DNA from 3 places in the Portococcus stanieri PCC 6802 genome. Region 3 is predicted to be linked to each of the others. Evidence: riboswitches for the same ligand, from Rfam matches in the RefSeq annotation. Region 3 holds a riboswitch; each other region holds the start of a gene.
What was found. Region 3 has a riboswitch for cobalamin ahead of PSE6802_RS31690 (CbtB domain-containing protein). Riboswitches for the same ligand answer to the same signal wherever they lie in the genome.
Positions count from the first base shown of each region.

Region 1: another riboswitch for cobalamin. It lies ahead of PSE6802_RS0105885 (energy-coupling factor ABC transporter permease); the one in region 3 lies ahead of PSE6802_RS31690 (CbtB domain-containing protein).
Region 2: another riboswitch for cobalamin. It lies ahead of PSE6802_RS0110555 (DUF1636 family protein); the one in region 3 lies ahead of PSE6802_RS31690 (CbtB domain-containing protein).

Region 1 is NZ_KB235914.1:134,306-142,191, reverse strand. Features, by position in the region: gene cbiQ (cobalt ECF transporter T component CbiQ) at 1-498, opposite strand, end outside; gene PSE6802_RS0105890 (PDGLE domain-containing protein) at 538-903, opposite strand; gene PSE6802_RS0105885 (energy-coupling factor ABC transporter permease) at 1,036-1,755, opposite strand; cobalamin riboswitch at 1,756-1,898, opposite strand; gene lpxA (acyl-ACP--UDP-N-acetylglucosamine O-acyltransferase) at 1,937-2,752, opposite strand; gene fabZ (3-hydroxyacyl-ACP dehydratase FabZ) at 2,872-3,342, opposite strand; gene lpxC (UDP-3-O-acyl-N-acetylglucosamine deacetylase) at 3,471-4,292, opposite strand; gene PSE6802_RS0105865 (BamA/TamA family outer membrane protein) at 4,444-6,996, opposite strand; gene purC (phosphoribosylaminoimidazolesuccinocarboxamide synthase) at 7,098-7,853, opposite strand.
Region 2 is NZ_KB235914.1:1,128,905-1,136,790, reverse strand. Features, by position in the region: gene cobO (cob(I)yrinic acid a,c-diamide adenosyltransferase) at 1-79, shown strand, start outside; gene PSE6802_RS0110585 (calcium-binding protein) at 118-1,428, shown strand; gene PSE6802_RS0110580 (Rieske (2Fe-2S) protein) at 1,506-1,871, opposite strand; gene PSE6802_RS0110575 (DUF1499 domain-containing protein) at 2,155-2,565, opposite strand; gene PSE6802_RS0110570 (ammonium transporter) at 3,245-4,702, shown strand; gene PSE6802_RS0110565 (2-phosphosulfolactate phosphatase family protein) at 4,808-5,521, opposite strand; gene PSE6802_RS0110560 (ABC transporter ATP-binding protein) at 5,651-6,433, opposite strand; cobalamin riboswitch at 6,571-6,716, shown strand; gene PSE6802_RS0110555 (DUF1636 family protein) at 6,757-7,197, shown strand; gene cobW (cobalamin biosynthesis protein CobW) at 7,271-7,886, shown strand, end outside.
Region 3 is NZ_KB235910.1:502,675-510,560, reverse strand. Features, by position in the region: gene PSE6802_RS0102505 (hypothetical protein) at 2-499, shown strand; gene PSE6802_RS0102500 (hypothetical protein) at 509-1,690, opposite strand; gene PSE6802_RS31690 (CbtB domain-containing protein) at 1,910-2,101, opposite strand; cobalamin riboswitch at 2,144-2,290, opposite strand; gene PSE6802_RS0102495 (TrmH family RNA methyltransferase) at 2,380-3,168, shown strand; gene PSE6802_RS0102490 (MFS transporter) at 3,165-4,625, opposite strand; gene PSE6802_RS0102485 (BolA family protein) at 4,724-4,987, opposite strand; gene queA (tRNA preQ1(34) S-adenosylmethionine ribosyltransferase-isomerase QueA) at 5,050-6,114, opposite strand; gene PSE6802_RS0102475 (hypothetical protein) at 6,344-6,556, shown strand; gene PSE6802_RS0102470 (cation-translocating P-type ATPase) at 6,778-7,886, opposite strand, start outside.

The DNA.
Region 1 (7,886 bases), on a different contig from region 3:
CGTAGAAGCTAAAATTGCTACCAGTAGAGGGGGAGTTCTCAAACTAGAGAGGGCATATAACAGTAGAGGCAATGAGGTACTGAGGGTGAGAACGTTCAAAATTAAGAGTGACAGCAGAGCCTTAAGTGCCACGCTGCCCAGAATTGTCAAACCGTTAGTGGTAATTTGCAACCAGCCCCACGACCACAACACATGGCCGCCGCCACGAAAGAGCGTTCCCAGCAAAATGACACTGATGAAGGCTGACTCTACGGCCATGCGCTTAGCCAGCATCCCCAAGCTCACTTGACTGAGATATAAAACCACAAGTAACACAGCGCCATAAAACATCCAGGTCAACCATTGACCATTAGGGACGATCGCGATCGCAAATACAGATAGGAATACACAAAGAAGGCGCGTTTGTGGAGCCAGGCTATGCCAAATTGTATGGGGCTGGCGATCGCTCTCCCACATAAGGTCGAGCGCTCCAATATGTAGCACAACGTGCAGCAGCATAAATCCTTCTTTTCTTAGCTACAAGCTGGGGAGCCTTGTTTACCCATTGCGATCGCGATCTGAGGATGCGTCGCGATCGTGACTTTGCCGCACGGTGAGTTTACCAACGCCCCAAGCCAAACTAAAAGTTACCAACGTACCAACCAGCCCTGCCAGTGCTGTTGCCACTTTTTCATCTTGAATACCTTTGAGCGCATACTCGTCAAATATTTTGGCAAAAGGCAACTGCTTTGCGGGCAGCTCTTCTAATGCTTTTTCTTCAAATTTTAGATCCTGCGCGACGCGATCTAGACCATCGGGATTTTTACTAGCAAAAGGTGAGAGAAAGATAGCAATTACTAGTGCCGTACCCAAACCTACTAATACAACAACACGATTCTTGGCTGAGGAACTTTTTTGACTCATAACTTTGTGCGAATTTGCAATATCTATGGCAGCCTGAGACGGACATGAGGGCAGGCATGGGGGGCAGGCACGGGGGGCAGGCACGGGGGCACTGCCCCTACGACTATACAATTGTTGAGATATTTTGGAGAATCACCTGGATGTAGTTGAGGATGTTGCCGACAAAGGCGGATCGAATAATAAGTCAGGACGGTTACGCCACACGAAGCTGAGAGATATCGAGGTAATAAGAGCTTCACCAATGCCAATAAATATATGCCACGACAACATTGCTGCTAGAGCAATATTTAGAGGCACTGTGTCTGATAAAGCTAACTGAATAGCTGCTAAAGCAGACCCTGCTACTACGCTAGTCCAGGCAGCCACCATTACTGCAATATTCATGCTGCGCCAGGAGTTATTTCCAAGTAGCGATCGCACCGCTCGATAGAGCCAGTAGCCACCCAACGTACCAATCAAACCCATATTAACTACATTCGCACCGAGCGCTACTAATCCACCATCTTGAAACATGACCGCCTGCACGATAAATACTACCGTCATGACCAGCGAACCAGCCCAAGGCCCCAGTAGAGCACCTGCCAGCGTACCGCCGAGCAGGTGGCCGGAAGTACCATTGGGAATGGGAAAGTTAACCATCTGGGCGGCAAAAATAAAAGCCGCACAAACTCCCATCAGGGGTACGGCTCGATCTTTGTATGCAGATTGCACTTTTGTAAGAGATAGGGCAATTAAGCCAATAGCCAGAGCCCAAGTAAAAATACTTATAGAGGGACTCAAAAAGCCGTCTGGGATGTGCATTGCTAAATGCACGTATGGATGCTGAAACATCTGTACCTCGCAGAGCTGCATGGTTATAGAGCGAAAACGGCGGGCATTCTGGCTTTTTCAGTTAAGCTGAAATTACAGTTGCGGGACAGCGTTGGATTTGCACCACCCTTTCCCCTTTACTCTAACGACCTTTGGTCGCTAGAAGCGTTTTCGGTTTGCTAGACATAATTATGGATTATGGCACACAGCCATCCCGTCCGGACTAGTTGCGCCCTGGAATTGGGCCGCGCCTGCCCTCAGATAGCGACGCTTTTAAAAACTTCTGCAAGTGCATGACATGGGAATTCTCGGGCAAAGATGCCAGCTTTTCCAATGCTTCCGGCAATGTAAAATCCTGTCGATAGAGAATGCGATATGCTTGCTTGATTAGCTGCAGGTCTTCTGGCTCCAGCCCTGCTCTTTCCAAACCAATACGATTAATTGCCCGCACTCTCGACGGGTTGCCCTCTACAACCATAAAAGGAGGAACGTCCCGTTCAATGCGACTCATCCCGCCGATCATAGCCATTTGACCTACGTGGACGAATTGGTGGATGCCGACTATACCCCCAATCCGCGCGCCAGATTCAATGACTATATGCCCTGCTAAAGCAACTGAATTAGTTATAATCACGTTGTCAGCGATCGCGCAGTTATGAGCTACATGCACGTATGCCATTAATAAATTGGAGCTGCCAATACTAGTAACTTCGCCATCGCCAGTAGCACGGTTAATCGTGACGTATTCGCGAATTCGATTATTATTACCAATTTTGACCAGACTGGCAGCACCGTTGTACTTCAAATCCTGTGGCTCTAGTCCGATCGCTGCACCAGGGAAAATATGATTGCGATCGCCAATTTCAGTCCAGCCATCAATAACGACGTGAGCACCAACTACCGTGTGAGCACCAATTTTAACCTTCTCTCCAATTACGGAGTACGCTCCAATTTGAACGGTCGGATGCACCTCAGCACCAGGGTGAACGATGGCGGTAGGATGAATCAATTGAGGTAGAGGCACATGAGATACAGGCATGATTAGTTGTTAGTTGCTAGTTGCTAGTTGCTAGTTGCTGGTTGCTAATTGTCAATTGCTGCTACCACTTAAATTAATGACGAATTCGATCGCAAATTCGACGGGCGATCGCTAAATAACTAAAGATCGACCAGAGAAAACATTAGTTCGCCCTCACAGGCTAGTTGTCCATCTACTTCGGCGCGTGCTTGCATTTTGCCAAAGCGTTTGCGGGCTGCCAGTAACTCTGTAGTTATGACCAATCGATCGCCTGGGACAACGGGACGGCGGAACCGTACTTTATCAATCCCTGCAAACAGGAATAGCTGACCTTCAGAGCCGGGCATCTGTTTCAAAACCACGCCACCTACCTGTGCCATTGCCTCTACAATTAACACGCCTGGCATAATTGGGTGCCCTGGGAAATGCCCTTGGAAAAACTGCTCGTTTATGGTGACATTTTTAATGCCTGTAGCGGAATGCCCAGGCACGTAATCAATTATGCGATCGACAAGTAGAAATGGATAGCGATGCGGCAGGAGTTTTTGAATCTCCTCAATCGTCATTTTGGTAGCAACGGGAACGGGTGGAGTTTCAGTCAAGGTAGGCATTTTTTTGCTGTTTTAGTTACGAGTCTAATCGCACCTATTTTTAATAAATGAACTATTTAAATCTTATAGTTAGGCGTTAATTTTTTGCTATCAACCATTTAAACTTACCAACGGTCAATTTGCGCGTCCTAATTATCAGAAACTGCTAAAAGTGCCTGGGCGAGCTGTGCGTGTAGGGCATGGCTGGCCTTAAATGCTACGATATGCGCTTGCAGCGATCGCCCCAATAAGCTCAGATCGCCGATTAAGTCTAAAAGTTTATGGCGACATGGTTCGTTGTCAAACCGCAGGGGTGGATTTAACCAGCCCTGCTCGTCGCAAACGATCGCATTATCTAAACTACCCCCTTTAATCAACCCCATTGCTTGTAGCTGTTCCACCTGACTTGCCATTGTAAAAGTACGCGCGGGCGCAATCTCGCTGGCAAAATTACCCATACTTGGCATCCAGCTAAACCACTGTGTCCCAATCGCTTTGGTAGGAAACTCAATCCCGTAGGTAAATCGCAATGCATCCGAAGGAACGGCGATCGCAAAAGCGTCGCCTTGCTGCACGGAAATTACCTCGCGGATTGCCAGTACCTGGCGCGGCTCCGACTGGCTAGCAATCCCAGCATCAGCGATCGCTTCAGCCCAAGGACGTGCCGATCCATCTAAAATCGGGATCTCAGCATTATTAATCGCAATCTCAGCATTATCAATGCCCATCCCCCACAGGGCGGCGAGTAAATGCTCCACCGTACGCACTGAGGCCATCTCGGTTTGCAATTGGGTCGAAAGCATCGTTTCGCCCACGGTCGATAGTCGAGCGGGAATCACGTTATCCCCGTACACAAAGTAGCGTCCGGAATCAGGTGCGGCAGGCGCAACTCTCACGGTGATGGGGTTGCCGCTGTGCAGCCCCACTCCACTGAGGGCAAAGGGCGAAGCGATCGTCTGTTGGCTGATCATTTGTAAGGAGATTTTGCGTAAATAAAAGACCTGTAGGGATAATTCCCTCGCGATCGCCCCGATGATTTGGGGCAGGCACAGAGGCGCTGCCCCTACAATTATCGGTATATTTTTACGTGGGAATCACCTGAACGATATGTTGGGATCCTAGCTAAAATTTCTCGCCGAGTCCAAAGCTGAACTGCGTGCCACCGTTAGTAGCAAACCCATAGTCAATCCGAATTGCACCCAAGGGCGATTGAATCCGCACGCCCACACCGTAGCCGCCACCGCTACCGGGCTTGCCGCGCACGCCAGCCGGATTACCTGGTACAGACGAGCCAGTGCCTAGATCTGTACCGTAGTCGGCAAACAAGACCCCGTTGACGATTGAAAATACGGGGAAGCGATATTCCGCCGATACGAGGGCATAGCTGCGACCGCTACCGATTCTACCTTCATCCCAACCGCGAACGGAGTTGCTGCCACCTATGCGGAATGCTTCATAGGGGGGAAGAGTGCCGATAATAGTACCAGCCTGGATGTTGAAAGCTAGAGTTTGAGGACCTTCCGTGAAGTTTGTAAACTTGACTGGGATATAGAAGCTGTAGCTAGCACGCAAGCGATTGAAGAAAATAGAACCGCTACCAAATGGTAAGGACTGCTCGGTCACAAAGCGCAACACCGATCCTTTAGTAGTTTTGAGAGGGTCGTCGCGCAGGTCTTGGGCAGCCGCAAACTGCAATAGGAATAAGTCATCTCGACCATCGGGATTAATCGCAAGCTGGTTACCACGTCCATCAAAGGGGGTCACAGTACCATTGGAGTCAGTGATTGTAACCCGCTCGTAGCGGAAGCCCAGGGAAGCAGTGATGCCGTTACCAAGGGGGCGCGAGAAACTAAATCCAAACCCGAGACGATTTTCGCGTGGAGTATCGTTTTTGTCGGGACCAACACCAATGTCAGCTGGAGCACCGGGAGGATTATCAAAGATATAGCTAAACAGACGGCGGCTGAATATATTCGCTGTAAAAGAGGTACGGTAAGGATCGCCCGCTAACCAAGGATCGGTAAAGTTGAGATCGAAGAGTAAATCTCGCTCGCCCACCTGGATATCTAAGCCCAGCTTTTGGTTATTCCCACCCAGGTTTGCTTGCTGGAAGCTAACCGTACCAAATAACCCAGTAGCGGAACTGATCCCAGCCCCTACGGCGATCGAACCAGTACTGCGTTCTTTGACGTTAACCGTGACCACTACTTTCTTAGGATCTGTGCCAGGGTTTAGCGCCACGTTAACGTCATCGAAAATGCCCAAACCAAATACTCGCTGGAGGTCTGACTGTACCGTATTGCGGTTAAACACCTGGCCGGGCTTGAGATTTAGTTCGCGCGTAATGATAAAGTCTCGCGTGTTACCAGTAATGGGCTTACCATCCTTATCTTGTGTCTTACCTTCTTCATTTAAGAAGCCTACTTTGACATCTTCCACTACACCTTCAGCAACGACAATGGTAACGGTACCGTCTGGCTGGGATTTAACATCAGCTACCTGAGCCAGGACATAGCCCTTATCCTGATAATACTTTTCTAATGCCTTAACCCCGGTTTGCAGGTCGCGCAGGTTAATAACTTTGCCGTACTGCGAGCTGAAGATTTTATCAATCGTACCTTCTTCCAGTACGCTCGCCCCTTCAGTCTGAACCACCTTAAGAACGGGGTTAACTTCTACCACAAACGTCACTCTGACACCAATATCTGTGTCTTCGAGATCGCCTTTGACATCGGCAAAGTAGCCAGTTGAGAAAATAGCGTTGATATCGGATTGCAGTTGGGTACGGCTAGTAGTACGCCCTGGTTTAGTGGCGATCGCGTCGTATGCCTGCCTTTCAATATCAGGCGGTACGGGCTGGCCGCTTGGTGTTTTGAGCAATACCTCACCCACAAGCACCTGTGGTTCGGGTGTTGTGGTAGCAGGCGTATCTGGAGGAGAGGGGATATCCGGCGTGGTGGGCGTGGTGGGCGTATCCAGGGGCGAACTGGGTGTAGGCGTGGCAGGGGTAGTAGTGTCAGCCGGAGTAGTGGCAGGCTTGGGCTGCTCTGTGGAGCTGGGCTTAGCCGGAGTTTCTGTAGTTGCGGGAGTCTGTGCTGTTTTTAGCAGGCTTGGCCGCTTTTTAGCAGCGGGTTTGACAGCAGGTTTAGTACTGATTAGTACTTCTTTGCCTGCTAATTTTCGACCCGATTTCTTAGCTAGATTTGGCTTTGTAATTCTTGGCTTTACGCTTTTAGGCTGATTGAGAGGCGGGATTACATATTTAACCCGATCTTGTTTAACTGGATCTTCAGGTTGACCTGAAATTGGTTTGAGATTCTGGGTAGTATCGTTACTAGTCGTCTGAGCTTCAGCTACGGTTGGAGTCGCCTGAGGCGATCGCTTGCTAGCTGAAGCAACTGATTTCTTAGGATTAAGCGCCGCTCTATCTGCTTTGGTTGCAGTCGGCCTAGACTGGGGTTGGTCTAAAGTTTCGACTGGGGCTGTTTCGACGGGAATCACTCCGGCATCAACACCCTGGTTTGCTGTCTTCACAGTAACTGGTGTAGGGGTAATTGATTGGGTTACTTCTGGCGTTGGGTTTGTTTGAGGAGCGGCGCTCTCTGACCATGCAGGCTTTGCCAACAGAGAGCTGGAGGAGACCAAGGCAATCAAAGCAAACTTTGTTAAACGCATATTAATTACACCACACACCCAAATGCTAAGAGACCAGATTTTGCAGAAAAGTCAAGCAGAGTTTATATTAACTTAACTTTTAGTTTTCAATTCTACCAGTATCACCGATCGCGGGAATTTTGAGAAACCACGGTCTGAATGCGCGCCATGACTTCGTGGTAAGCAGCGGAGACATTACCAAGATCTTGACGGAATCGATCTTTGTCCAGAATGCGAGCCTTGGGGTCGGCAACATCGCGATCCCATAAACGGCAGGTATCAGGACTAATTTCGTCGCTCAGAAGTAGTTGCCCGCTTGCATCCAGCCCAAATTCCAACTTGAAATCAACCAAAATGAGGCGGCACTGCTCGAAAAAGCTGCGTAGATGCCGATCGATCAGGAGCGCCATTTGCTTGAGTTGTTGCACTTGTTCTGGCGTGGCAAGCTCTAACAATTCAATATGATCCTCAGTGAAGAGCGGATCGCCCAATCGGTCATTTTTGTAATAGAACTCCACCAAAGGCGATCGCAACTCCGTGCCCAAGTCTAAACCCGTACGCTGACATAGACTGCCAGCCGCAATATTTCGCACGACTACCTCTAAAGGCAGAATTTTCACTGCTACCACTTGCATCCAATCCGGCGCGGTTTGAGCGATAAAGTGGGTGGGCATGCCTTGGGAGGCGAGGTACTGAAACAGGTAGGTTGCGATCGCGCAGTTCATTTCCCCTTTATGCTCGATTTGTCCTTTTTTCTGAGCATTGAAGGCAGTAGCATCGTCTTTAAAGTAGGCGAGCAAAACGTTGGGGTCGTCGGTGCGATACAGAATTTTTGCCTTACCTTCGTAGATCTTTTCACCTAGGTTGTTATCCGTCATGCTGATGCTCATAGAGGAAATTTGCAATTGAGT
Region 2 (7,886 bases), on a different contig from region 3:
TCTAGTCACAGAAATGAAACTAGTAAAGCATCCATTTCGCGAACAAGGGGTTAAAGCCCAAGCAGGTATCGAGTTTTAAGGCACTCTTTTGACTTGGGCGGAAATAGAGATGGAGATTTGTTGATTGCTTCTACCAATGGCGGCAACACTCTGTTTGGGGGGCAAGGCGATGACACGCTCTACGGTAGCGTCTCCAACTCCAACACCTTGAACGGCGACCTCGGTAACGACGTAGTGATTGCTGGCAATGGTGGCGATCGCACGATCGGCGACTCCGATCTCGGTCGCGCTGGTAACGATACCCTGATTGGGGGGCGAGGCAGCGACAACATGTTTGGTGGAGACGGCAGTGGTTTAGGTGCGGGTAACGATCAGTTCCAATTCTTCAGTGCGGTACCTCAAGACCTGGTAGCCTTCACGGGTGCCGAGCAAGTCGTCAGAAGCAGAGGTGGTTTCGGTGGTTCCGATACAATCTTCGACTTCGCCACGGGCGACACGATTTCGATTTCCCAATTAGACAGAAATGCTACGGTCAGCGTTACGACCAACTCGGCTGGCGCAGCGGTAATCGCGATTGCAGGCACGGCAAGCGACGGCACCCCTGCCAACCAAACTATTACAGTTGTGGGCGTGACGAAGGACGCACTGTTAGCTCCTGGCGCGCAGTTGTTTGCAGTCAACGGTCAGTTCATCACCACCAACGACACCGTTAACACTGGTGATGGTGCGACATCCACCTTCACCGTCGGTCAAGGCGCACCTGGTGCGAACATCAAGGGCGCAAACCTCATTGGTAGTCCTACCGCCGATACCTTCACCGACGATCCGATTGCAGCTACCACAGCTAATGGTATCCAATTGCTGACCACGGTCAACGACGATACCGTCACTGGTAACGCTGGCGATGACTACGCATTTGGTGCTGCTGATAACGACATCCTCAATGGTAACGCTAGTGCCACCGCTACTGGTGCTCCCACCACTCCTAACGGTGCGCCTGGGCTGGGCGATACGCTCATTGGCGGTCAAGGTTTTGATACCCTAACTGGTGGTTCTGGTACCGACAACTTCGTACTCGATGTCTTCCAGCCCGGGGTTATCGATACGATCGCTGACTTCAAGCCCGTAACGGAATTTGACCGCATCCTGATCAGCGCGGCTGGTTTTGGTGGTTCGCTCATTGCCGGTCAAAAAGCTATTGATCCTGCTCCAGCTAGCTTCTTCCTTAGCACTGGAGCAGGTGGCGTGGAAGGACAAAATTCTCCTGCTCCAATTGGCACTTCTAGTTTCTACTACGACAACGCTGGTGGTGGTCTCTACTACGACCAGGATGGTGGTGGTACTGGCACTAGGTTCACTCAGGTCGCTCAGGTCGCGCCACAGTTTGGTAATGCGTTGATTACTACTCACATAGTAATCGTTGCCTAGTTTTGGGCGGTCTCACATCCAGCACGTCTGAATACTGAATAGAAAAGAGGCGGTAGCGATCGCCTCTTTATTTTGGATTACACATCTATAAACAGGTCTTCGCCTTCCTGGGTAACAGCGAAACTAGCCACATCGCTAGGGGATTTGCCCATAGCCATCATTTTCTTGGCGACCCCAGGCAGGGGAATGCCGACTATGGATTCTACCCACTCCACATTTTTGCCAGTACAGACTTCAAACTTGGAGCCGTGGAAAGGGCAAGTAATTACGCCGTTTTCAAATTTACCTTTGGCTAATGGAAGTCCAAGGTGAGGGCATTTGTTCGCGATCGCGCAATACTTGTCGCCAACTTTAGCCACAATGACAGATTTACCGTTGGCACTAGCTTTTAGAACCTTGTCAGTGCTGACATCAGCAGTGGTGGCAACTTTGGTTTTAGTCATGATAGTGGACTCCTGTATGGAAGATTCTTAAAACTCTAGAAAATATAGCGTTAGACAGACCTGCTAGAACAGGGGGTGTGGGGGCTACGCTCCCACGCAGGGGTGAAACCCCTGCACCCCGCCCTAAGCCTACTGGCTATAGCTATAATTACTAGATCGTAACAGGATAGGACAATTTTGCAATTATACCTACAGGTACTGTTTTCAACATCAAGGATATGTTAGGCGATCGCCGTAACGCATCATCGTTAATTTTTAAATTGGCGAACTCAAGCGCTAGTTCCTAAGCTTCCAAGTTTTGCAGTATTGTACGCAATGTCTCCACTCGTTTGCGATTGACACCCAGATCTGATTCTCCTAAGCGAGAAGCCGAACGCACTTCAATGACATTCTTTTCTTTATTGAGATAAAACTCAACATCATCAACAAAACCCATCAGCGAGCTTGTAAATTCAGCGTAGAGATAATTCTCGCTTTCAGTAATAATTTTGGTTCTTTCCAAACTTTGAATTGCTGTTTTTAGATTCTGAAAAGCTTGCTCTGGCGAGGAGCGATAGCTTAGAGGCTCGATTGCATGCTTAGGATCGGAGCTTTGGCTAGAGACACAATTCGGCGTACTGGGGCAAGGTGCCAGCAGATTTGCGTTAACTCCCAAATTATGGGGTCGTTGTCCTGAAAATGAAAATAGAGCCATTGGAATTAGTGTAGAAGTACCTGCGTGCATAATAGAGCTTATGCTTACCCGTGCATAGGCAGGGTATGGTGCGTCGCATAGCATAGTAACACTTAATATCAAAGCTAAAAACAGCGAGAACAACTTCTGCATGAGATTCCTAGACTTGTGTTTTGAATAGTACGACCTAAACATTATCCAGCAAAAACAACTTTTTGTTAAGTATATATACGCATTCTTGTTGAGCCTCGTTCGTCCATCTTTCGCGCGGTCAGCGCGAACATCAACTTGCAATTCACTGGCAACATTCATGCAAATCTTGGCAAATCTAAATCCTAAAACTTCATCTCAATCGATAGTAGATGGGAGTCAGCAATATATCTCATTTACGTAGTTATTAGAGCCTAGTTGGGAAATTGATGATACTTTGTCCCCAACCCATAAATCTCCCAATTTTGAAGAGATTCGAGCTTCAGAATCCTCCAAGGTTGGGGACAGGGGCTAATGTAGAGATTTAGAAGATTTTTTAAACGCCCTCTCAGCGAAATTATAGGGATTACTCCCTTCGCCTGAACTAGTAAATTCTTAGCAAAAACTTAACATTAGAAATCTGTATGAATAGATACAAAAGGTTGTACTGTTAATTGGTGAAATTTTTAGATTACCTGGTTACTAACTGTGCCATTTCAAAATACAGAAAATGCCTAAGAAAATATTAAAAATTATCTTCGCAACTTTTGGGCTGATATTCAGCTTGCCGCTCGCTCCAGCACTCGCGCAAGCCGATCCCAAAAAGTTAGAAGAGATGATTACTGCTGCTAGTACTGCTGCTAGCGCAGCGCAGACTTCGGCGGATAACGGTTATATGTTACTGTGTTCTGCTCTAGTTTTACTAATGACTCCGGGATTAGCTTTTTTCTACGGTGGATTTGTTGCTAAGCGCAATATCCTGAACACCTTGATGATGAGCTTCTTGCTCATGGGAATTGTGGGCGTAAGCTGGGTATTATGGGGCTACAGCCTTGCCTTTGCACCAGGGACATCCTTCATCGGAGGGCTGCAATGGTTATTTCTCAATGGCGTTGGTATTGATGTCAGTGCTTATCTTCCCAAACTCACCCCCGATGATGCCGTCACTTCCTATGCTGCTACCATTCCACACCAAACCTTCATGATCTATCAGGCGATGTTTGCCATCATCACGCCTGCTTTGATCTCAGGAGCGATCGTCGAGCGGATTAGCTTCAAAGCTTACACGTTATTCATGCTGTTGTGGTCAACCCTCATCTACTGTCCCCTAGCACACATGGTATGGGCAAAAGGAGGCATGCTCGGTTTGTACGGTGGCATAGGTGCTTTAGATTTTGCCGGCGGTACGGTCGTGCATATTAGCTCCGGAGTTTCCGCACTGGTTGCAGCGATCGTAATTGGCGCTCGAAGAACCTATCCAGATCGGCTCACTGCTCCTCATAACGTCCCTTTTATTCTGTTGGGAGCCGGGTTGCTCTGGTTTGGTTGGTTTGGCTTCAATGCCGGTAGTGCTTTGGGGGCTGGCTCCTTAGCAACAGTTGCGTTCGTCGCTACCAATTCAGCTACAGCAGCAGCAATGTTAACCTGGTTGATTCTAGAACAGGTGCTAAAGGGCAAACCAACGGCTGTTGGCGCTGCCACTGGAGCTGTCGCGGGTTTAGTTGGAGTTACTCCTGCCGCAGGTTTTGTTAACCCCATCGGTGCAATTCTAATTGGCAGTATTACTGCTACATGTTGCTTCTTTGCAATTAGCTTCAAATCTAAGTTAGGAATTGATGATGCCTTAGATACCTATCCCGTTCACGGTGTGGGTGGAACAGTGGGCGCAATTCTAACCGGAGTTTTCGCCGTGAAAGCTGTTAACTCGGCGGGCGCAGATGGCCTAATTGCTGGCAAACCCGGACAAGTTGTCACGCAAATTATTGCCGTTGTCGTCGCTTATTTAATTGCTGGGATCGGTACTTTTATCATCCTACAGATTGTTAAGGCTCTAGTCGGCCTGCGCGTCAAACCAGAAGTTGAATTCCAAGGTATGGATATCAACGAACATGGTGAAGAAGGCTATGGCGAAGAGTTTGGCGGTGGAGTCAGTCAAATGGGAGGAAAAGCTAGTCCGATCGATGGATAGCATTCCTGATGGAACTCAAATTTATCAACTATTAGACAACTAGACAATTAGACAATTAACTGGGAGATGGAACGCGATCGCATTCTGTCTCCTATATTTTTGAGATTATGCTACTAAAACGCCAGGGGATGCTTGCTTGGGTAAAATTTTGACCAGATCGATTTTGGCACAGTAGGCAATATCAGCACTACAGTTGAGGCGTAATAGGCGCTGGCCGTGGCTAGCAGCAAGGAATAACTCCTCTAAGCGATCGCTCCATTGGCGATATAAAGATAATGCCGCGATCGCCTCATCATTTCCCCATTCGCACGAGCCATCCAAACCGCTAGCGATCGCCCCCGCACAAGCCGTATCCTCTAAAGAAAAACTGCCCTCCCAACCTGAGCCAACAATCCAAACCGTTTCGGGTTGCGCCTGTTTGAGATAATTCAATACGGAACCAAGATTAATCATGGCAGCGGCCAAGACCGTTGGCGCAGCTTTAACGCGTTGGAGCGAGCGAGTACCATTGGTCGTACTCATAAAAATTCGCTTATCTTTTACCACCTCTGCCGTATAGTCAAATGGCGAGTTACCTAAGTCAAATCCTTCCACTGTACCGCCCCCACGTTCCGCTGCTCTCAGCCTTAAATGGGCAGGATGCAAATTACTAGTTTGCATTAGTTCGTCTAGATCGGCAAAAACCTGCACCGCTTCTGCCCCAGCAGCTAAAGCGGTAGTAATCGTAGTAGTAGCACGTAAAATATCGACTGCGATCGCGCACTCTGGTATTTCGTTGTCTGGCGCTAGTTCGGGGGTGTGGTAGACAAATAGCTTCATTAGTTAAGGATTAGTTGATATAGCAGTAATCAGTTTTAACGCCATCGACAATTTGGCAGCAAACAACTAAGTTTTAATACTTATTTAATATATCTTTATAGTTTGATTTACGATAGCTGCAAGACTAAATTATTCCCACTCGTCGGTCTCTACATTGCTCTCAGATTGCATATCCTGTTGCATATTCTGCATATCTTGCTGCACTGCTTGCCAATTAACTTCCGATGCAGTTTGCGATCTGACTGGACTACCTCTGTGCAATTGCACCAGATGGCTGCACCAGTCTGCCATTAGATCTAACTGGTGATTCACCATTACTACTGTTGTTGGTGGTTGCGATCGAGTCAATTCCTGCAAAATATCTAGCAAAAGACCCGCTCGAAAGCGATCGAGCGCAGAAGTTGGTTCGTCTAGTAATAGGATCTCTGGCTCAGCGACCAGTGCCCGAGAGATCGCGACCCATTGCCGTTGCCCTACCGACAGTTGCAGTTCCGAGCGTTGAACTAACTTAGAGTCAAACTGAAGTTTGTCCAGCCACAGATCCAGGCGATCTTGAATTTGTTTTTTGGGCATCCCGACTAGCTTGAGGGGATAGGCGATCGCCTCAGCCACAGGCATACCTAGCAAGGTTGGTTCTTGCGCGACTAACATAATCCGACGGCGCAAATCGATCGCGGGCAGTTGTTTAATATCATTTCCCCAGGCATAAATTTTGCCAGAGGTTGGATCGATGAGGCGATTCAGCAATCGCAGAAGGGTGGTTTTCCCAGACCCCGATGCTCCTACTATCCCCGTGCGGCTGCCAGCCGCGATCGCCACAGAGCAATTATGCAGGATATTTTGGTATGACACCAGTTGCAATTGCAACACATCCTGGGACGTTTCCAATACATTCACTAACTTTTTGGTCACTCAGGGCTTATCTTAAAATTTCTCGTTATTGGTTGCATCAACATTAGCAGATCGTTTCCGGAGTTCGTCGAACTCACGTCTACAATTAGCCCCCTGCCCCGAGTTAGCCGCACGGAGGGTTAAAAATGAGCTACAGTGAATAGCGATCGCAATTTGGTTCTCGCGGGAGACAGCCGCTAGAAGTAATGGGGAAAGTTCGGCGTAAATCCGACACTGTCCCGCAACTGTAGATTTCAGTCCGTGCTGAAAAAGTCAGGATGCCCGCCAAATTTGAGCGATTGAGACTGCAAGTTAAATATCTGCGAGGTACAGATAAATTCTCTATGTCAAATCGAATTGCGTTAAATCAAATTTCAAATCAACATGCTTTGTTTGTATGTACGACCTGCGCTAGTATCTGGCAAGATGGTAAGCGCGTTGGTACTAGTGGCGGACAGGTAATGCTGGAGCAGTTAACCCAACTGCATCGAGATTGGGAGCTACGGGAAGAATTTCCCATCCGCGCTGTAGAATGCATGAGTGCCTGCAGTCATCCCTGCGCTGTGGCATTGACTGGGGATGGTAAGCATACCTATTTATTTGGGGATCTGTCGCTCGATCCCGAAACTTTTGAGGCCACGACTGCGGCAATTTTGGAATGTGCTGGTAAGTACTATCGTGCCGATGATGGGATCTTGCCTTGGTCAGAGCGTCCCGCGCCACTGAAGAAAGGAATACTGGCTCGTATTCCACCTCTGCGAAAAGTTGCGGCCAATCTGCGCTAGATTTTTTGACATCCCATCGCTTGGAATGTCGTGACAGTTTTATCGTTCAAATTGGTATAAAATTAAAATTCTCATGCATAAAATTCCCGTAACTGTAATTACTGGCTTTCTTGGAGCTGGAAAAACTACTTTGGTGCGATATCTCTTGCAAAACAATCAGGGTAGACGCATTGCTGTAGTAGTGAATGAGTTCGGTGAGATTGGTATCGACGGCGAACTGCTACGTTCTTGTCAAGTTTGCGATGACGATGACTCTGCGAACGATATCGCTAGTAATATTGTGGAATTAAATAATGGCTGTCTGTGCTGTACGGTGCAGGAAGAGTTTCTACCCACCATGCAAGAGTTGTTAAAGCGACGCGATCGCCTGGACTGCATCCTGATCGAAACTTCGGGTCTAGCCCTACCAAAGCCGCTAATTCAAGCATTTCGCTGGCCAACGGTACGTACGGGCGCTACAGTTGATGGTGTGTTGACCGTGGTAGATTGCGAAGCAGTAGCGAACGGACAATTTGCGACAGATTTGGATGCCATTAACGCTCAGCGCCTGGAAGATCCCAATTTAGAACACGAAACTCCCATTGAGGAATTATTTGAAGATCAGTTAGCTTGTGCCGATCTAGTTCTGCTCGCAAAAGTAGATCGGGTGGATGGCACTACGCAGGAGAAAGTGCAGAAATGGTTGAGGC
Region 3 (7,886 bases):
AATGCAGTTCATCGACGCTAAGCAGGCTTATCCACTGATCTTAGGGATGGTTATTTCTTTGGTGGGCGTAGGTCTCTGGCAAAAACTGAATCCGCCGACTGTGAGAGAAATAACTAGTCCCCTCCCCGTAACCGTGCCACCATTACCAACTACATCACCCCGCCCCGCCAGGATTCCAGGGAAGCAGCAGGGGGCTTTACGGGTTGGCAACCGTACCGAGCATTCCGTGAGAATTGTTCTGCTGTCTGGCAAACGCGATCGCGCGAGTTGGGATGGGGTGGAGCCAGTCAATTGGGATTTTGCTCCCAGTGAAGGAGGCGCAGAAGGGTTACTCCTATCCTTACCGAATGGGCAGATCGAGGTAGCTCAAGGTGATATTATGTTCGCTTTTGCTACTGATGGTTCCCGACTTTACTGGGGGCCGCATGTAGTTGGTCAAACGAATTCTCTCGTTTGGAATGGCGATCGCCGCGAATGGAATATGATCCTGGAACCTTGAGCTTTAGGGTTAGGTTTCTTGCCAGCGGCTGCGTCGCAGCCACAATCCAACTACCAGGCCAACTGTTAAAACCCCTGTAAAGGAGAGCAATCCAATTAATCGCACTGACATTGGTGGCGCGATCGCCTCCACATCAATTTCCCGAGCGACTTCGAGGGGTGGGAATTGCTGCTTGCTATGAGGTTGGGGCGATGCCTTGACCTCGATTTTATGGGGAGCGCCATCAAAAAATTGCTCTTGCCATGCCAGCAATCCTTGAGCATTCGGTATCCCCTGATAAGCAAATGCTACCCAGTTATTTTCTAGCTGCGTTGTTTTAATTGACAAGATGGCATCGTTGAGGGGGCGATTGGTTTTGCTATCGGTCAGTTTTGCTTGAAATGATGCAGCACGTCCAACCTCGGCACCACTATCCCCAACCAGCTCCAGTTTTACCCCCTGTGACTGGCTTATGCTAGAGGTATTTGAGTTGCTACGTGCTTCTTCTGCGATGTGCGTGCGGACTCCAGCCAACTCAGCACTTACATTAAAGAACAGCAAAGCCGCGATCGCTAAGACAGTCGCGCCACTCAAAAGCAGCCTTACTCGACGCGGTGCAATTTCTCCTGCCTGAATTACCTGGCGGCCTCCGATAATCCAACCACCAAAGCAACCAATCGCTAGTAGCGCTCCTAAAACAAATGGGAAGTATTGCCACTTCAAAGGATTTTCAGGAACTGCCAGTTCCAAGTTCTGCGTAATTGGCGCGAAAGCATTGGTAAGTTTTGGCGTGACGCTGACTCGCAACTGATAGTTGCCACGGATGGGAAACACTTGCTGCATCTGCAACTCACCCGTAGGAGCATCTCCTTCAATGTCCAACAGCTTGGTGCCTTCCACCACAGGAAAATCTGTAGTAAACCAGGGGGTAGGAGCGGGGGTCAATATTTGCAGATGGAACCGAGCGTCCTGTAATGACTTGCCCGATGCATCCTGCGCGCGCAACTTTAGCCGGATGGGTGGTTGATACTGCCCCGATCCTAAATATTCTGTCGCTTCTGCTTCTAGAGGATAGGCTCGAGCGATCGGTGGCTCCGCGACCAACTGTACCGAAGCTGAGGGCGACAGAGACAATCCAGCGATCGCGTGGGATAGAATACCGACAGCACAAGCTAAGCCTACGAGTGCAGACCATTTAAATTTGGGGAACACGATTGGAAACTCCTATAAAGGCTGGGTAAGGGCAGGTTTAGCGAGAAGTTTTTACTCTTATAGCCGTAGACGGATCGTTTATTATCGCGAGTGTGGAGGCTAAGCCCCCACGCAGGGGTTCCACCCCTGCACACCATCCTGAGCCTATTGGCTATAGCTATATTGGTGGTTTTGGTCTAAAACCTGCCCCTAAATGGATTTTTACAGTAACCAAAGATTTCAATGACAACTAACGCCAAGCGTGTGATGTCTGAGGGAATGAACTTTATCGTGTACTGCCGGATAAGTACTGAAATAGACCATCCAAATAATCAGCGACCAGAGCAGAATGTAGAGAATTGACTGGGTTGGCACTGATAAAACTAACCTCTCAGTGCGTCGCCATGGTGAAACTTGGATTGAGCTTTTCATGCTGTACCTCGCAGATGAACTAATCTAATTTGCTCTAACTCGATCTAACCTGATACATCGGCGGGCATTCTGACTTAGAGAGTAATATAACTCTCATTACAGTTGCGGGACAGTGTCGGCCTTGCACCGTACTTTCCCCATTACTTCTGATGGCTGTTCCCCATCAAAACCGACGAATGGCTTAAAGTATATCAGTTCAGGCGATCGCCAATACCAGCAGAGTTAAAAAACTTAATGAATAAAGTGGTTATAATCGTTAAAACATCATAAATTTGTCATTGCTGACCAGTACCAATAATCCCTTAATTAAACAATTGCGCCAACTTGGCAAAAGTGCCAAGGAAAGACGCAAGCAAAATCTCTTTCTGCTTGAAGGTACTCATGCTCTCATGGAGGCGATCGCTACCCAATATCCCCTGGATACCATTTGCTGTACGGAAGCGTGGGCGGAATCTCATTCCCAAATTTTTTTGCGAGAGCGGGCGATCGCGAGTCGAGTGGAGCTTGTAGGCCAGAACGTAATAGAAGCGATCGCGACGACGGTTAATCCTGATGGTGTGGTGGCAGCAGCACCGCTACCTGAGAATAAGTCGATTGAGATTGCGAGTTTGGGTTTAGCGCTGGAATCGCTTCAAGATCCAGGGAATATGGGCGCAATTATCCGATCGGCGGTGGCGGTGGGTGTCGATGGAATTCTAGTCAGTCAAGATAGCGTTGATGCCACTAACCCTAAAATTATCCGAGCCACAGCGGGGCAGTGGTTCCGATGTCCCAGACAAACAGTAGATAATTTGCCGGATGCCGTTCGCGCTTGGCAAAATACTGGTGGTGTAGCGATCGCCACCCTATCCGATGCCAGGATCTCTTATTGGGATTTCGATTTTACCCAACCGAGTTTAATTCTGTTGGGAAATGAAGGTAATGGCTTATCCAAGGAAATGGTTGCCATTGCGGATGTAGCGGTAAAGATCCCGCTGAGTCCAGATGTGGAGTCTTTGAACGTGGCGATCGCGGCATCGCTCTTGCTATACGAAGCCAAGCGCCAAAGGGAATATCACCGCCACTAGTTCCGAGCATTCCTCCGTTCGTTCAATCGATAGAGAATCTCGGCATGGTACTCACGAGTAATTGGATAAAAGTAAGCCAGGACTAAACTGCAAATCAAAGTGGCAGTTGGCAAAGGCCCGATCGCAATTAGAATTGCTTGTAAAGCAGAAGGGGGTTGGGTAGGTGCGGGCTGACAGGGCAATCTTTCTTGAAATCCCGACCAGGAAAGCCCAACACCTAGTAGAAATAATCCAACCGCCAGTCCCATTTTTTGCAATAGCACCATAAAAGCATAAAATATGCCTTCCCGTCGCTGACCCGTTTGCAATTCGTCCAATTCCGTCACATCCGGTACCATTGACCAGGGAATTAGGTAGGCAGTTGAAACCCCAAATCCAGCCAGGACGGCAAGAACGTACATTAAGCCGATCTGACCGGGCTTGAGAAAGAATAAACCGGCTTGCGCGATAATCCAAAAGCCCATACCGGCAAAGTAGATAGCCTTCTTCCCAAATTTCTTACTCAGCGCGCTCCATACGTATAACATCGCCAGAGCTGTGCCTTGAACGGCAATAGTCACTTGGATGAAATCCGTTTCCGTCAGTCCCATATAATTCACAACATAGTAGGGAATAATCGATGCTGTGATTTGTACGGCCAGCCAGGAACAGAAATAAATCCCAATTACGTATAAAAAAGGACGATTGCTAAATACAACGCTCAACTGCCGAGCAAAGCTCATCTCCTCTACAGGCTCTGAAGCTTGCGCGTGCAGGCGCTGGCGCTCTGCCATGAGAGCGCGATCGCGGATGCCCCACACGCACCAATAGATCGATAACACGGCGATTACTGCGCAAACTCCTCCCAGAACTAGATATTGCAAGCTGTCAGCGCTGCAACTGCCGGATGACTGCGCGGCATTGGATTTAAAGGCAGCAAAGATAATATTAGCCAGTACTAGAGAGAGAATGCTGCCACCAATCGAGAAGGTAAATCGGAAACTGGTAAGGCTGGTGCGCTCGTGGTAATCCTGAGTTAGTTCTGCGGTTAGAGCCGTATAGGGTAGGTTAACAGCGGTATAGAACGTGTTGAACAGAATCGCAATAATTACGTAGTACCAGAACAACCCCCACTTATCAGTAGTTGGTACCAACCACTGCAACCAAAAGAAAATGCCAAAGGGAATAGCGCTATATAGCATCCAGGGTAACCGCCTGCCCTGACGCGATTTGGTGCGATCGCTGAGCACGCCCACAATCGGATCGTTAACGGCATCCCACACTTTGCCAATCAGCAAGATAAGCCCTGCTAAGCCCGGATCTAAGCCTGCTACATTGGTGAAAAAGAATAGTAGAAAGAACGACAGCAGGTTGGCGGTCATTGCTGCGCCCAGATCGCCTGCACCGTAGGCAAGCTTGGTTGGGAAATCGAGCTTTGAGGAGATGCTAGATCCAGTCAAGCGATCGGGATTGCTCATGTAGATTGTGCCTCGACAGAACTAGAGCGAGGAATACATTGAAGATACTCGCAAGTCAAAAGAGATTATAGTTCTGCGTGACATCAATTAGCCAACTCTTAGCTAATTTGTACGGAGAAGTTTTGCCACTGTTCGGGGCTGTAGGTTTTGAGTTGGAGGGCATGGATTGCCCCGCTATCGAGGTATGCTTTTAAGGCATCATTGACTAACCTGTGTTGTTTAATTGTGGTTAAGCCGCTAAACTGCTCGGCAATTACGATCGCATTAAAATGCTGGCCGTCGCGATTGGGGTCTTGCACTTGTACTTTAGCTCCAGGGAGGGCAGCAGCGATCAGAGATTCTATATCAGTGGTAGAGATCATGATTTTTAGGGGTTAGGGTTTATGGGATACGGGATAGGGGGTGTGGGGTTAATGCTTAATCCTTACGGGATAGGGGGTGTGGGATTATTTCCTCTCCAGATTAGCATGGCATCTCCGAAGGAATAAAAACGGTATTCTTGAGCGATCGCTTCTTGATAGAGCTGCAACAAATGTTCTCGTCCAGATTCACCTAGGAACGATGCCACCATCATCATCAAAGTTGATTTGGGCAGGTGGAAATTCGTAATTAAGCCATCCAGTACCTTCCATTCGTAGCCGGGATAGATCATTAAATTAGTTTTGCCTTTAAAGGGCTGGAGGTTGCTAGACTCAATGGCGCGAACTACGGTTGTACCTACTGCGATTACCCTACCGCCATTAGCTTTGGTTGCTTTAATTAGTTCAATTGTGTCTTCAGTTACCTCAAAGGATTCATGGTGCATTTTATGCGTGGTAATATCCTCTGCCTCTACAGGACGAAACGTGCCCAGCCCCACGTGCAGCGTAATGTAGGCTTGCGATACCCCCATGTCTTTTAGCTCGTCAAGCAGGCGTTCGGTAAAATGCAAACCGGCAGTGGGTGCGGCGATCGCGCCTGGATTTTTGGCATAAACGGTTTGATATTGATCTGCGGCAGCTTCTGGTGCTGCAATGTAAGGCGGGAAGGGGATATGACCGTGTTCTGCAATTACATCATCCAGGGTACGGTGCTCGGGAATATGAAATAGCAGTTCTCTGCCTCTGGTTTCCGGATCTGTACCTACGACCTGGGCTTTAATATCCTCTGTAAACACGATCGTGCTGCCGACTGGCAGTCTCTTACCGGGCTTAACCAGGGCTAGCCAGCGATTTGTCCCCAGTGGCTCCATCAGCAAAATTTCCACTGGTACGCCTGAAAACTTATGCCCGTACATGCGGGCTGGAATCACGCGAGTATCGTTGAAGATGAGTAGATCGCCGGAACGCAATAGTTTTGGTAGCTCGGCGAACTGGTGATGGCTGTGGCTGCGATCGCTGCTGACGACTAAAAGGCGCGAGCTATCCCTCGGTATTGCAGGACTCTGAGCGATGCGATCGCTTGGTAGTTCGTATTCATAGGCGCTCAGAGAAAGATCGGGATTCAACATCGGCAGTTTATAGATCGGCTAGATCGGCAATTCGCAAGATTAAATTATTGCCTCGGCAGTTTACAGGAAGAAATTAAAACAAAAACAACAGAACTTTACATACCTTTTTAAAAAACGGTGGTATATAAGAGGGTAGCGTAAGGGGGTTTGCCTGGAACACTCAAACTATAGGCAGACTCAATCAAGTAAACACATCTGAATTGCACCTAAAATTATCGAGGAGTTTCCTATGCAGTATTTAATGATGGATATCCACCAACGTTTTATTGGGACATTAAACCGCAATGCCCAATTAGCAATTGGTGATGTACTGGAAGCAAGTAATGCTAAGACTTACACTGTTGTTAGTATTAATGCTGCTCAGAATAGAGATCAAAACACCAGATCGGTAACTGTGATTCCACGTCATGCAGCACTACGCAGTAAATCAGCAATAGGCTAGTTTTACATTCTAGCAATGTATTGCCACAGCTAGTTGAACTTTAGTGTATTAACCAGTTTACCAATGAATAAAAGCTATCTGAGCCTACCTGAGGTAGGCTCTCTGTGTGTCTATCCTTTGGCAAGCAATCTGAAGCAAGTGGGCGCACTGATGACATACATTGAAATAGTTGCGGCATCGACCTTTTGACTGCTGACTGCTGACCGCTGACCGCTACCTTCTTATCGTGTTTTTGGCAGTGCTGAGGAATTATTCTTATGGGACTCATACCACCGAATAAAGATCTTTTCGGCTTCGATCCAAACTAGCATGAGGGCGCTAAAGCCAAAGCAAACGCCTAGCTCGGGTAGAGATAGTGCTTCGGTACCAAAGAAATTACTCAAAACAGGCACGTATAGTAACGCTAGTTGCAGAAGTGTCGTGACAACCACAGCTCCTAACAAAAATGGATTGGAGAACGGATTGAGCTGAGCCAAAAGTTTGTAGTCCGAGCGTACGGCTAAGGCATGCCCCATTTGAGCTAAACAAAGCGTGGTAAACACGATTGATTTCCAGTGGGCGTTCCAGGTACCAGCACTTTCAGGTGTATTAAAAGCAATCTCCATTAATACGATCGTTAAGAATGCGAATATCACACCGATGCGGATCATGTAAGACCCTAATCCGCGCGCAAAGATACTATCTTTAGGGCTAAAAGGTGGCTGCTGCATAATGCCCGGTTCGGCTGGTTCTACGGCAAGGGCGAGGGCAGGCAAGCCGTCAGTGACCAGGTTCATCCACAGAATTTGTAGCGGTGTCATTGGCACATCGGGTAACCCCATAATTGGAGCTGCCGCAATTGTGAGGACTTCGCCGATATTGCTACCCAAGATGTACTTAATAAAGCGCCTGATATTGGTATAAACTACTCGTCCTTCTTCTGTAGCTGCCACGATCGTGGCAAAGTTGTCATCTAGCAACACCATATCGCTGGCTTCCTTAGATACATCCGTGCCAGTGATGCCCATGGCAATGCCGATATCGGATTGTTTCAACGCCGGAGCATCGTTAACCCCGTCACCAGTCATCGCCACAAATTCACCCTGGCGCTGTAATGCTTGCACGATGCGCAATTTGTGTTCTGGCGCTACTCTGGCATAAACGCTGGTGTGAGATACAATGCCATCCAGGTCGAGATCGGACATTTTCTCTAGTTCTTGCCCCGTAACAACCCTTGCGTTGTCGTCGGTAATGCCTAGATCGGCAGCGATCGCTTTTGCTGTGAGTTGATGATCGCCTGTAATCATGACAGGTCGAATGCCAGCTTGGCGGCAAATTGCCACTGCATCCG